2 regions of the Caproicibacter sp. genome follow, and region 1 is predicted to be linked to the other one. Evidence: predicted binding sites of a transcription regulator. Region 1 holds the regulator's gene; the other holds the start of a gene.
What was found. The regulator LexA, encoded in region 1, represses DNA repair genes until DNA is damaged. The targets are predictions, from matches to a motif close to CNAACANNTGTTNG.

Region 1 (6,196 bases):
CAGAAGACCCGGAAGTTTAAACAGCAGATCGGCCGCCGGGAGAATATGCAATATGACGAACAGCAAGACTGCTACTTCTGTGCAGCCGGCAGAAAGCTCGCCTTTCGCCGTGAGAGTACGCAGCTCAATCGGCAAGGGCATTTTCTGACGACAGCATATTACCGATGTGAAAACTGTGCGGATTGCCCGTGCCGTGAGGCGTGCTGCAAGGCAAAAGACGGAAAACCGAAAGAATTGCAGGTTAAAACGGATTTGCTCCGGCTCAGTGAACGATCCCTGCAAAATATCTTGACCGAGCGCGGCATTCGGCTTCGGATCAACCGTTCTATTCAGGTAGAAGGGGCTTTCGGCGTACTGAAAAACGACCGAAAGTTTAAACGTTTTCTCACCCGTGGCCGGACGAACATTTCCACAGAGCTTTACCTGCTGTGCCTTGGATACAACCTGAACAAACTGTGGGCAAAATGCAACGCGGGAAGACTGAAAACACATTTGTTTTGTCTTCAAAAAGAGTAGATTACAGAAAAAACAGAAAATGATCGATTTTTATGCGATGCTTAAAGGCGGAGCTTAGCACTGCCGTGTCTGTTTGACCGTTTATCTCGCAGAATTTTCAACAAAAATATCGAAATCGCTGACTTTTCAACAGAAAAAGGAACTGCCCCAAAACTTTCGTTTTGCAACAGCCCCTTTGCTATTATTTCAGCAGGGTAAGGGGATCGACATATTCTCCGTTCACCTTGGTGACAAAGTGCAGATGGGACTCTTCCTCCTGCTCAATCGGAACCTTGCCGACCGTTCCGATTTCCTGCCCGGATTCAACGGTGTCTCCGGCTTTTACTTTCATCTGGTCCAGACCGCAGTACCAGGCTTCAACGTTGCCGTGCGTGATAATGACCGTGTTTCCGTATTTGTCATCCTGATAGGCTTTGGTAACCGTCCCGTTTGCAATTGCCTTGACAGTTTCACCCTGCTTGGCGCTCAGGTCGATTCCGGTATGCGCGCGCCAGTCAAGAGTGGTTTTGCAGTAGACCGGGTCCGTACTGAATTTTTGAACGACCGTTTTTCCAACGGGATAGGAGTAGTGCGTCACCTCGGCTGCAGCTGTCCGCTCCGGCTTTGAAACAGGCGCTTCCGGTTTTGATTCCGGCTTGGAATCGGGCTTGGATGCAACGGCCTCGGAACTGGACGGGGCCTTGGAAGACAACGCTTCGGTCCGGGAAGAGGATTCCGGTTCCGCGTACACCCCGCTGACCGTATTGTTGGCGGGTGCCGTACTCTGAACGGTTTCGCTCTGCGATTTGTCATCAGGCGCCGCGTAGTTCACCACGCTGTCATAAGTCGTCCAGGCTGCCACTCCAACGGCAATCAGGCAGACCCCAAGCGCAATATAAAAACCTTTTGAAGATCCTTTTCTGCCATTTTTTTGTATGTGTAAATTCATTCTGCCACCTCCGCAAGTATTTTGACCACATAAACGGTTCGCTATACGGAAAAGGCGGGCAGAGGCAATATTTTTTTTGAGGATTATTTTTGAAAGGAAAGGGACCCGGTCGTTTCCGACCGGGTCCGATTTCATTAGCTTGAGGGGTATATTGAGGAGGGTAGAACATGAATCAAAGAGCGGTGCGGCTCCAACTCCCTGATTACGCTTTTATTATATCGTCCATGCACAAAAAAGTTGTGAATGAGTTATGAATACCTTATGAATTTTTTCCAAAAGAACTCACCGAAGCTGTCTGCGGCCAGCGCGGCGCGGCGGTTTCGTATTTGGATTGGAACGCATTGATTTCGGCGAGTTGGGGATAATGGTGTTGTAACGGAGGAAGAAACATGAACAGCCACTATTTAAAGAATATAGATTTTGAAAAAGAACTGGATTTGACCAAACTTGTTGAGTATCAGGACGGTCAGGTTGTCAGCCGGACCCTTGCGCAGAATCAGGCGGTGAGTATTACGCTGTTCGCGTTTGACCGGAATGAAGAGATCAGCTCACACAGCTCCGGCGGGGATGCAATGGTCATGATTCTGGAGGGGACGGCGTTGATTACGATCGGAGAGAAGAAAATACATCTTGATTCGGGGAAAACCATCGTAATGCCCGCGGGGATTCCGCATGCCGTTGCTTCGGAGAGCCGTTTTAAGATGCTTCTTGTCGTCGTATTCCCTCGGTAGATTTTAAAGTCAGGTTTTATATCACAAAAAATTAAATTAAAAAGAGGAGTTTGTTATGAAAGCCAGTCTGGACAGAAGCGGTTGTATCTCCTGCGGGCTTTGCCCGCAGACCTGCCCTGAAGTTTTCCGTATGGGGGACGACGGAGTAGCCGAGGTTTATCAGGAAGACGTTCCGAAAGATGCACAGGAGAAAGCGGTCGAGGCGCAGGAAGGCTGTCCCGTATCAGTCATCACCGTGGAATAAATGCTCAGAGGGCAGCCGAAACCGGCTGCCCTCTGATTTTTGCTGCTTTTTGGGAAGGGCTTTTCACCCGGATTTATTGCAAACATTTGTTTTCATTTGCCGGCTGTTATGGTATAATATTGCTATCAATCAGGGAAGGTGATTCGGGATGCTGACAAAAAGCCAACAAAAAGTTTACGATTACTTAAAAGGCAGAATGGAAAACGGACTGCCGCCGACCGTTCGGGAAATCTGCCGCGCCACAGGGCTGAAATCCACTTCCAGTGTTCACGCGCATTTAAGGGCGCTGGAGGAAAAGGGGCTGATCACGCGCGACCGCGGCCTGAACCGCGCCATTCATTTGGCCGGGGAGCAGACCACGATTCAGGTTCCGATTCTGGGGCAGGTGGCGGCGGGCAACCCGATTCTTGCAGTGGAGGAAATCGAGGGATATCTTCCGTTTTCGCCCGCGAGGCGTGTGGGAGACGAGGAATACTTCGCGCTGAACGTCAAGGGGGAAAGCATGAAGAACGCCGGAATTTTAAACGGCGACATCGTTGTCGCGCAGAAAACCGGCTCGGCGCTCGACGGGGAAATCGTCGTTGCGCTGATCGGGGACGAAGCGACGGTCAAACGCCTGTTCCGCGAAAAGGACCGCGTCCGGCTGCAGCCGGAAAACCCGGCGTTTGAACCGATCTATTCCCGGGACGCGCTGATTCTGGGCAAGGTCGTCGCGGTTTACCGGTTTTACCGGTAAACCTCAGTCTCGGATCAGAACGGCGCGCACGGGGGAAGCCTCCGCCCCGGACATCAGAAGCGGGAACGCGATGAGCCGGTAGCCGCCCGGTTCCGCAAGGGAAAGATTCAGCCCTTCCAGAATCGGGATGCCGGCGCCCAGCAGCTCTTTGTGGGGGGCTTCTTCGTCGTTCGGCGCGCCGATGCTCTGTGCGTCCGTTCCGACCAGAACAATGCCGGACTGCGCGAGCGCGAACGCCGCGCTTTGCGTTAAATATGCCTCTCCGCCGCCTTTCAGCAGCAGTCTGCCGCCCTGCGGCGGCGCGAGACGGTCGATGTCCGCGCCGGTCAGAATTCCCTCGGCGGCAATGACCGTGCAGGGACCGATGAAGAGGGAAAGATCCATTTGATCAACGGAATCTCCGTCCGGGATGAAATGAAGCGGCGCGTCCAGATGGGTTGCGCTGTGGCAGCAGGCGTAAAATCCGGAAAGGTTGCAGGCGTCCCCAAGGTCCATGCGGCGGACGATATCCCGGCGCGGCACCGGGTCGCCCGGATAGGGCTGCGAGGAAAACAGCTCTCTGGTAACGTCGATCAATTCCATTTTGCAGTTCCCCCTTAAATTCGGGGAAGAAGGTTTTTGATCAGCTCGGTCAGCTCGCGCGCGGAGCGGCCGGCGAATTCCGTGAAATCGACCGCGGCCTGTTCGTTCGCGTTATCCGAAATCGCCCTGATGACCAAAAATTCGGTTCCGTTCAGGTAACAGACCTGCGCGATGCTTCCGCCCTCCATTTCACAGGCGGAGGCGCCAAATTCATCCGCGATGCGGCCGAGCCGTTCGGAATCGCCGATGAACTGATCGCCCGTGGCGATAACTCCCGTATGTATTTTTTCCGGTTGATACACGGATTTCGAGGCGGCGACAGCCTGGTCCGCCAGACGGCGGGAAGCGGGGATATGAATGATATTCGGCCCGCTTAAAAATCCTTTTTCATCTCCGAGAGCGCTCGTATCCATATCGTGCTGAACCAGTGAACTGGAAATGACAATGTCGCCGATTTTTACCCCCGCGCCGGTTCCGCCAGCTACCCCGACGTTCAGCAGCGCCGCCGGACGGTAACGCAGAATCATGGTTTGAGCACAGACCGCGGCGGCGACCTTTCCAATCCCGCAGCGGGAGACCACGCATTCAATTCCCTCAATGGTCCCCCTGTGGTAAATGATTCCGCTGACGGTTTCCGAAACCCGTTCCGGCATCAGGCCAATCAGATCCTGTACCTCAACGTCCATTGCGCCGATGATTCCAATCATTTCGAAACACCTCCTGATACTTCCTTGATCATACGTTTTTTTCGCAGGAAAATCAATCCTCTTTTTTTCCGTGGGGATGCTTTTCTCCGCATTTGTCAAGAATCGCGTCGGTAATCAGTTCAAGAGTTTGAATCCGCCCGAATTTTTTGTCCTGCGATTCGATGATATGCCACGGCGCGTACCGGGTGGAAGTGTATTTCAGCATGTCGTTCACACAGGCTTCATATTGATCCCATTTGCTTCGGTTGCGCCAGTCCTCGTCGGTGATTTTCCAGCTCTTTTCCGGATTGTTCTGCCGGGCCTGAAAGCGGCGGAGTTGCTCTTCCTTGTCAATCTGCAGCCAGAATTTCAGAATTACGGCGCCCCAGTCCGCAAGCTCCCGCTCAAATTCGTTGATTTCGCGGTAGGCGCGGCGCCACTCTGCTTCCGTGCAGAAGCCTTCCACGCGCTCCACCAGAACACGGCCGTACCATGTTCGGTCAAAGATGGCGATATGCCCGTCGCGGGGCAGGTTTTTCCAGAAACGCCACAGGTACTGGCGGGCTTTTTCGTCCGGGGTCGGCGAGGCGATTGGGACTACCTGATAGCCGCGCGGGTCCAGCGCTTTGGCGACGCGGCGGATGGTGCCGCCCTTGCCGGCGGCGTCCCAGCCCTCGAACGCGAGAATGACGGGAATCTTTTTCAGGTACAGCTCGCTGTGCAGCTCCCGCAGCTGCTTCTGTTCCTTTTCCAGCCTTTTCTGGTACTCGTCCCGGTCCAGGGTCCGGTTAAGCGGAACTTCGGACAGCTTCGGCATCGGCAGAAACGGGTAGGCTCCGGGCTGAACGGGCTCCTGTGCCGGCAGCAGGTCCTGACGCTCCTGATTCAAAGCTTCCGTGACCCGTGCGATGACCGCTTGAAACACATCCAGCGCGGCGGCCCTCCGGTCGGTTCCGGAAAGCAGGTGCCACGGCGCCGCCGTAGTGTTTGTGTAGCCGATTGCTTCCTCAAACGATTCGCAGTATTTTTCATACTGCCGATTCCGTTTCCAGTCCTGCTCCGTCACGCGCCACTGAGTATTGCGGTCTTTCGCCAGCTTTTCAAAGCGCTCTTTCTGCTCTTTTTTGCTGATGTGAACGAAGAATTTTATGATGAGGTAGCCCGCGTCGGTCAGCTCGCGCTCAAACGTATTGATGCTGTTCAGGCGGCGGGTCAGTTCCTTGGCGCTCACGTCTTCTTCCAGCCGCGCGGTGGTAACGTCCAGGTACCAGCTGCGGTCCAAAATGGAAAAATCTCCGGCTTTTGGTACGAAATTCCAGTACCGCCACAGCACGGGCTTGCGCCGTTCCAATTCCGTCGGACGCGTGACGGAGTGAACCTTGCACCAGCGCGGATCAAGGCTGAGGATCAGGTCGGAAATCAGTTCGCCTTTTCCGGAAGCTCCCCATCCTTCAAAGAGAATGATGACGGGCAGTTTCTGTTTCAGCACCTGCTGCTGAAGAACGGAGAGCTGTTCCCGCAGCTTTTTGGAAGCGGATTTGAATTCTTCTTTCGTAATACTTTTTTTCAAGTCGATTTTTTCCAGCATGGCGCGCACCGTCCTTTTTCATCTATTATACGCGCAAAAGGACGTTTTTAAAAGGAAAGAAGTACATCGGGCTCAAATTCGCCCGCGGTATTCCCTAGGCACCGCATTTGTGATATAATAAAACGAATATTTTCCGGGAAGGAGCGGCGCGATGATTATTCTGGGAATCGACCCCGGCTACGCGA
Region 2 (6,196 bases), on a different contig from region 1:
TTTGCATGGAAAAAGATTTGTGCTGAATCGATGGCGGAGGAACCCCGTGGGGCGGGCTTTTCCATGAATTCAAAGTGAATAAAATCCTTTCTCCGGTAAAAATTAACAGGGAAAGGATGGTGCAGGGTGGTGAAATTCAATCGAAGCCTGAACGTTTTGAGCCCGGTGCTTACGGCGGCGGGGCTTTTTGCTTTGTTTACGGCGCAAAAGAGCAGAAAAGGCCTGAACCGCAAGCTGAAAGCAGCGTCAAATGAAGACCCCGTCACAGGCGGTGCGAACGAACGGAAATTTCTGGCGGAGGCGGGCAGTCTGCTCAGGTCCGCCGGAAATAAAAATTACGCGGTAATCGCTTTTCATGTGCGGGGATTCCGGGGAATCAACGAAGTGTTCGGCTATCGCAACGGCACGAGAGTGCTCCACGGAATTCATTGGGTTTTTATGAGACATACGAAAGAAGGCGAGCTGAGCGCTCACGTTTACGCCGACCGTTTCCTGCTTCTGTTGTCTTTTCAAGACAGAGAAGAACTGTGCTTGCGAATGAAAAATATTTGCGCCGACCTCAAAAATACCATTGAGTTTTATGGAATTCATTACGAGCTTTCTCCGGCTTTCGGAGTCTGCGAGTGCGCCGAGGCAGGCGCGGCGGATGTCAGGGAGCTTGTCAACCGCGCCGTAATTGCATTGAAAACCGGTCGGACTTACGAGAAACTTCCCTGCGCCTTTTATGACGAACAGATACGAACAAGGCAGCTCACGCTGAAAAACATGGCGGACCGTCTGTCGCCCGCGATGCAGAACCGGGAATTTGTTGTTTATTATCAGCCGAAGTACTCCGTTGCGGAGGAGACGCTCTTCGGCGCAGAGGCCTTGGTGCGGTGGCGGACGAACCCGCAGACCCTTGTTCCGCCGGGTGAGTTCATCCCTGAATTTGAACGAACCGGGAAAATCGCGGAGCTGGACCGCTATGTATTCCGGCAGGTTTGCAGTGACATCCGGAAGTGGATGGATGAGGGGAGGGAGCCTGTTCCCGTTTCCGTCAACTTGTCACGCGTGAATCTGCTTGATTTCTCTATTGCGGAGGAATACCGTGCTCAGGCGGCAAAGCTCGGCGTGCCGGTCGGTCTGCTGGAACTCGAGGTGACGGAAAGCGCGTTTGCGCAGGACGGCCCGGCTTTGGAAGCGGCAATGAAAAAGCTGACTGAATCGGGCTTTTCCCTGTCGATCGACGACTTCGGCTCGGACTATTCTTCGTTGAAAATGCTTTATGACGTTCCGGCACAGACTTTGAAACTGGATCGGGAATTTTTAAACGGACTGAATTCCGGCGAGCGCGGCAGAGCGGTTGTTTCCGCGGTGACCGGGCTTGCGAAAAAGCTGCATATGACGGTGGTCGCCGAAGGCGTGGAGACGGAGGAGCAGCTTGAATTTTTGAAAAAAATTCGGTGTGCGGTGGCGCAGGGCTATTATTTTTCTCCCCCTGTGCCGGAGGAGCAGTACGCGGCTTTGCTGTCGGTTGCGGAAAAGCGGGCGGCCCAGGCCGATTTCTATGGAAACCGTGAAAATTCCGCGGTATAATAGAAACGTAAGAAATTTATCGAAACAAGGGAAAGGAGATACGGCATGCTGCAATTCCGAATCCTCTGCAACAATTATGTCGCCCGCGGCCGTCTGCTTGCGGAACACGGGCTTTCTCTCTGGATTGAGCGAAACGGTACGAGCATCTTATTTGACGCCGGGCAGACGGACGTATGGCTGCGAAACGCCCATACGCTCGGACTGAAACCGGAATCCGCCAACGCGGTCGTTTTAAGTCACGGGCACTACGACCACTGCGGGGGGCTTGAGCATTTCCCGTTTCAGGAGAGCAGCGCGATGGTCTATGTTACCCCCCAGGCTTTTCAGAAAAAACTGACCCTGGACGCGAACGGCGCGTATCGGGATATCGGAATGCCGTGGAGGCTGGGCGACTCGCCGGAGTCCGAAGGCCGGGTCGCAAGCACGGAGGGCAAGACGGAAATTCTGCCGGGAGTCTGGACGCTTGGGAATATCGGAAGCTATAACTCTTTTGAATCCGTACAGGACTGCTTTTTCACGGAAGAAGGCGCGGAAAGGGTCCCGGACCACATGGAAGACGAGCAGATTCTCGTGGTGAAAGACGGGGACGGCCTTGCCATCTTTTCCGGGTGCAGCCACCGGGGCGTCGTCAACTGCGTGGAACATGTGCGGGCATGTTTTCCGGGCAAGAAAATTCTCTCGCTGGTCGCCGGAATGCATCTGAACGGCGAGGGGCCGGAACGGATTCAAAAAACTCTGGAGTATTTTTCGCAGTCCGACCTTCAAAAGGTGATTCCGCTGCACTGTACCGGAATCACCGCAGCCGCACAGTTGAAACAGGCTTTGGGAAGCCGGTGCGCTCTGGGCGCGGTTGGGGACAAAATTGATCTGTCCTGAATCGATACCTGCGTTTCACCCTTGACGGGGGAACGGCGGCATTGTATAATAAACTTCAGAAATACAAAAATATCCGTTTCCCGTTTCCTGTAAGGGCCGGTGCCGCGAAGCGCCGGGCCGTGGAAGAGGCGTCGTGAATTCCATCCGTCCTCCCGGTGGGGAAGACGGTTTTTCTTTTTCAGGGTCAGAGCAGGGAGGAACTATATGAAAATTATCGATATTCTCAATCGTCAGGGAGTTTCCGTTTCCTTTGAGGTTTTTCCGCCAAAAAAAGATTCGGATTTTTCGCAGGCGCGGCAGGTCGTGACGGAAATCGCATCGCTGTCACCCTCGTTCTTGAGCGTGACGTTCGGCGCAGGAGGGGGAACCTCCAAATCCACCGCGCAGATTGCCGAATTGATTCAGCAGTGCGGCGTACCGGCCCTTGCGCACCTGACCTGCGTTTCTTCCACCGGGGAAGAGGTTTCCGGCGTTTTGGAGGATCTGAAATCGCGCGGCATACAAAACGTCCTCGCGCTGCGCGGAGATATTCCGCCCGGAATGGAATTTCCCTCCCCGCGTCAGTACCGGTACGCAAAGGAGCTGGTTCGCCAGATTAAGTCGTCGGGAAATTTCTGCATCGGCGCCGCCTGCTATCCGGAAGGCCACGTGGAATGCGAGCATAAGGAAGACGACATCGATCACCTGAAGGAAAAGGTCGACTGCGGTTGCGATTTTTTGACGACGCAGATGTTTTTTGACAACAACATTTTTTATAATTTTCTTTACCGCATTCTTGCAAAGGGGATTCAGGTTCCGGTTGCGGCGGGTATCATGCCTGTGACCAGCAGCAAACAGATCCGCAGAATCTGCGCATTGTCGGGGACGGCGCTTCCGCCGCGTTTTCTTGCTATTGTGGATAAATTTTCCGACAATCCCAAAGCGATGAAGCAGGCCGGCATTGCCTATGCCACGGAACAGATCATTGATCTGGTGGCGAACGGCGTAAAGGCGATTCACGTTTACACCATGAACAAACCGGATGTGGCGCGGAAGATTATGGAGAATATCTCCGATATTTTATCCGTCGGTCAAAAAGGTCTTGACTGATTTGGAAGATTATGTTATAATTCCTACTATAGTTTGGTTGTGATGCATAGCGCTATGGAAGTAGAATTTACCTACATAAAACAAAGGCGTTTCAGAAACTTATTCTGAAGTCGCCTTTATTTTTGTTTGCATCCCAAAAGGATTGGATTGCTCTCGATTTTTGTTCTTTGCGCGTGGGTGGGGCAAGGCTATGAAGACTTATCTCTTCTGAACCGGTTTTTTGCCGGTTCTTTTATTTTTACCCTTTACAGGAACGTATGTTCTGTGCTATGATTAGAAAAGATAACAGCGGGGGGAAGAATGAAATGGATTTGTTTGACAAACTGAAAATCCTGACCGACGCGGCAAAATACGATGTCGCCTGCACGTCCAGCGGAGTTGATCGAAGTGCCGCCCGCGGCGGGATCGGCAGTGCGGAGGCATGCGGAATCTGCCATACCTTTGCGGCCGACGGGCGCTGCGTGTCACTTTTAAAGGTTCTGATGACCAATCGATGCGCCTACGACTGCCGGTATTGTGTCAACCGGCGTTCCCACCAGACGCCGCGCGCCGAATTCACCCCCCGGGAGCTGGCGGACCTTACCATCAGCTTCTATCGGCGTAATTATATCGAAGGGCTGTTTTTAAGCTCCGGCGTTCTGAAAAGTCCGGATTATACCTGTGAGCGCATGATTGAAACGCTGAGAATTTTACGGGAGGAGTACCGTTTCGGCGGATATATCCATGCGAAGGCGATACCGGGGGCGGACCGCTCGCTGATTGAGCGGCTCGGCCTGCTGGCCGACCGGATGAGCGTCAACATTGAGCTTCCCTCCCGCCAAAGTCTTTCTCTGCTCGCGCCGGATAAAAGCAAGGCTTCCATTTTGAAGCCGATGGGTGAGATTCGGGACGGGATCCGGCAGAATAAAACGGATCTGGTGCGGTACCGGCATACGCCGAGATTTGTTCCGGCGGGGCAGAGCACGCAGATGATGATCGGAGCGACGCCCGACACCGATTACCGCATTCTGAATCTGGCGCAGGGGCTTTACCGGAATTACGGCCTGAAGCGCGTCTTTTACTCCGCGTACCTCCCGGTTGTGGAAAACAGTCTGCTGCCGGCCTTGGGTTCCCGCCCGCCGCTTCTGCGGGAGCACCGGCTGTATCAAGCGGACTGGCTCCTTCGCTTTTACGGCTTTTCCGCGGAGGAACTGCTCGACCCCGAGCATCAGACCTTTAATCCGTATGTGGACCCGAAATGCAACTGGGCGCTGAACCGTATGGAAGTTTTTCCGATGGAAGTCAACCGCGCGCCGAAAGAATTGCTGCTGCGCGTTCCGGGAATCGGCGTGACCGGGGTAAAGCGGATTCTGACGGCTCGCCGGACCGCTTCTCTTGATTTCGCAGATTTGAAAAAGCTGGGCGTCGTGCTCAAACGGGCGCAGTATTTTATTACCTGCCGGGGAAAAACCGTTCCCGGGCTGAAATTGACGCGGGATTCGATTCTCAGGGCTCTTTTGTCTTCAAAAGAGCTGAATTTGTACAGCCGCGACCTTGACTGGGAAGAGGCTCCGCAGCAGCTTTCGTTTTTCGGGGGCGCAGGGCCGGAACGGGAGGAGGTGCAAAGATGGCTGACAACATAATTTACCGGTATGACGGCAGCTTTGAAGGGCTTTTGTGCTGCGTGTTCGAAAGTTACGAGCGAAAGGAAATTCCCTTTGCCGTGCTCCCGCCGGACGACGGCCAGATCATGCTGGCGCCGGAACGGGAAATCACCGCCGACTCGGAAAAAGCGGCGCGGGTCGCCGCGTCTATTCCGAAGAAAATCGGGCCGGAGGCAGTCGGTTTTGTCAAGCGTGCGTTTCTGACCTGCCTGCCGGGAAAAGAACGTCATATTCTCCTGTTTTTGCGCCTTGGGTACCGGCACGGCCCGCAGGTCATGGAGATGCTTGCGAATGACACGGTTCACGTGCTGTTTCAGGCGGTCAATTTTCTGGATCGTGAAACGCATCTTTTGAAGGGATTCCTCAGATTTTCAGAATTTGACGGGGCCCTCGCGGCGGAAATCGAGCCAAAAAATTTTGTGCTTCCGCTGTTGGCGCCGCACTTTTGCGCGCGCTACCCGGAGGAACGATTCCTGATCTATGACAAAAATCATGGCGCCGCGCTGGTTTACCGCCCCCATCAAACGGCGATTATCCCGGCGGACGGCGTAGAGCTGCCGGAACCGGACGAACGGGAACGGGAGGCGCGGGCCTTGTGGCGGCTTTATTATAAGACCGTAGAAGTGGAGGGAAGGCATAACCCGGTCTGCCGCAGAAGCCACATGCCGATGCGGTACTGGAGCTGTATGACGGAATTCTGCGAACGAAAAGAAAGCCCAAAAAAATCCGCCCCGAATCAACCGGAGCGGGATAAAAATCAGCTGCCTTTTATTTGTGGATCGTGAGCTTTTTTTCCGTGCCGTTTTTCAGCCTTCGGATATTTTCACGGTGCTTCCAAATCAGCAGGGAAGAGATCACGAGCGCGAACAGCGTGGTAATCCAGACGAAGGAAAGCGGAACGGCGCCGTTTGCGCCTGCGCGGTAGTCTTGAAAATATAAAAACAGGAAATTCGCGATGGGAAAGGAAATGGCCGCCAGAACCGACCCGAGGGATACGATTCTGGAAAAAGCAA

Region 2: ACLQ3M_RS01700 (putative DNA modification/repair radical SAM protein) is a predicted target of LexA. The motif match lies at 3,791-3,804, and genes of this name have one in related genera.

Annotation. Positions count from the first base shown of each region.
Region 1 covers NZ_JBJKOP010000023.1:1,141-7,336, forward strand. Annotated here, with positions in the region: gene ACLQ3M_RS03530 (IS1182 family transposase) at 1-516, shown strand, start outside; gene ACLQ3M_RS03535 (peptidoglycan DD-metalloendopeptidase family protein) at 698-1,444, opposite strand; gene ACLQ3M_RS03540 (cupin domain-containing protein) at 1,834-2,175, shown strand; gene ACLQ3M_RS03545 (ferredoxin) at 2,231-2,419, shown strand; gene lexA (transcriptional repressor LexA) at 2,568-3,155, shown strand; gene ACLQ3M_RS03555 (cyclase family protein) at 3,159-3,737, opposite strand; gene ACLQ3M_RS03560 (5'-methylthioadenosine/adenosylhomocysteine nucleosidase) at 3,752-4,444, opposite strand; gene pap (polyphosphate:AMP phosphotransferase) at 4,497-6,011, opposite strand; gene ruvC (crossover junction endodeoxyribonuclease RuvC) at 6,163-6,196, shown strand, end outside.
Region 2 covers NZ_JBJKOP010000009.1:7,036-13,231, reverse strand. Annotated here, with positions in the region: gene ACLQ3M_RS01720 (GNAT family N-acetyltransferase) at 1-67, shown strand, start outside; gene ACLQ3M_RS01715 (putative bifunctional diguanylate cyclase/phosphodiesterase) at 130-1,575, shown strand; gene ACLQ3M_RS01710 (MBL fold metallo-hydrolase) at 1,621-2,451, shown strand; gene metF (methylenetetrahydrofolate reductase [NAD(P)H]) at 2,656-3,540, shown strand; gene ACLQ3M_RS01700 (putative DNA modification/repair radical SAM protein) at 3,846-5,162, shown strand; gene ACLQ3M_RS01695 (TIGR03915 family putative DNA repair protein) at 5,147-5,968, shown strand; gene plsY (glycerol-3-phosphate 1-O-acyltransferase PlsY) at 5,952-6,196, opposite strand, start outside.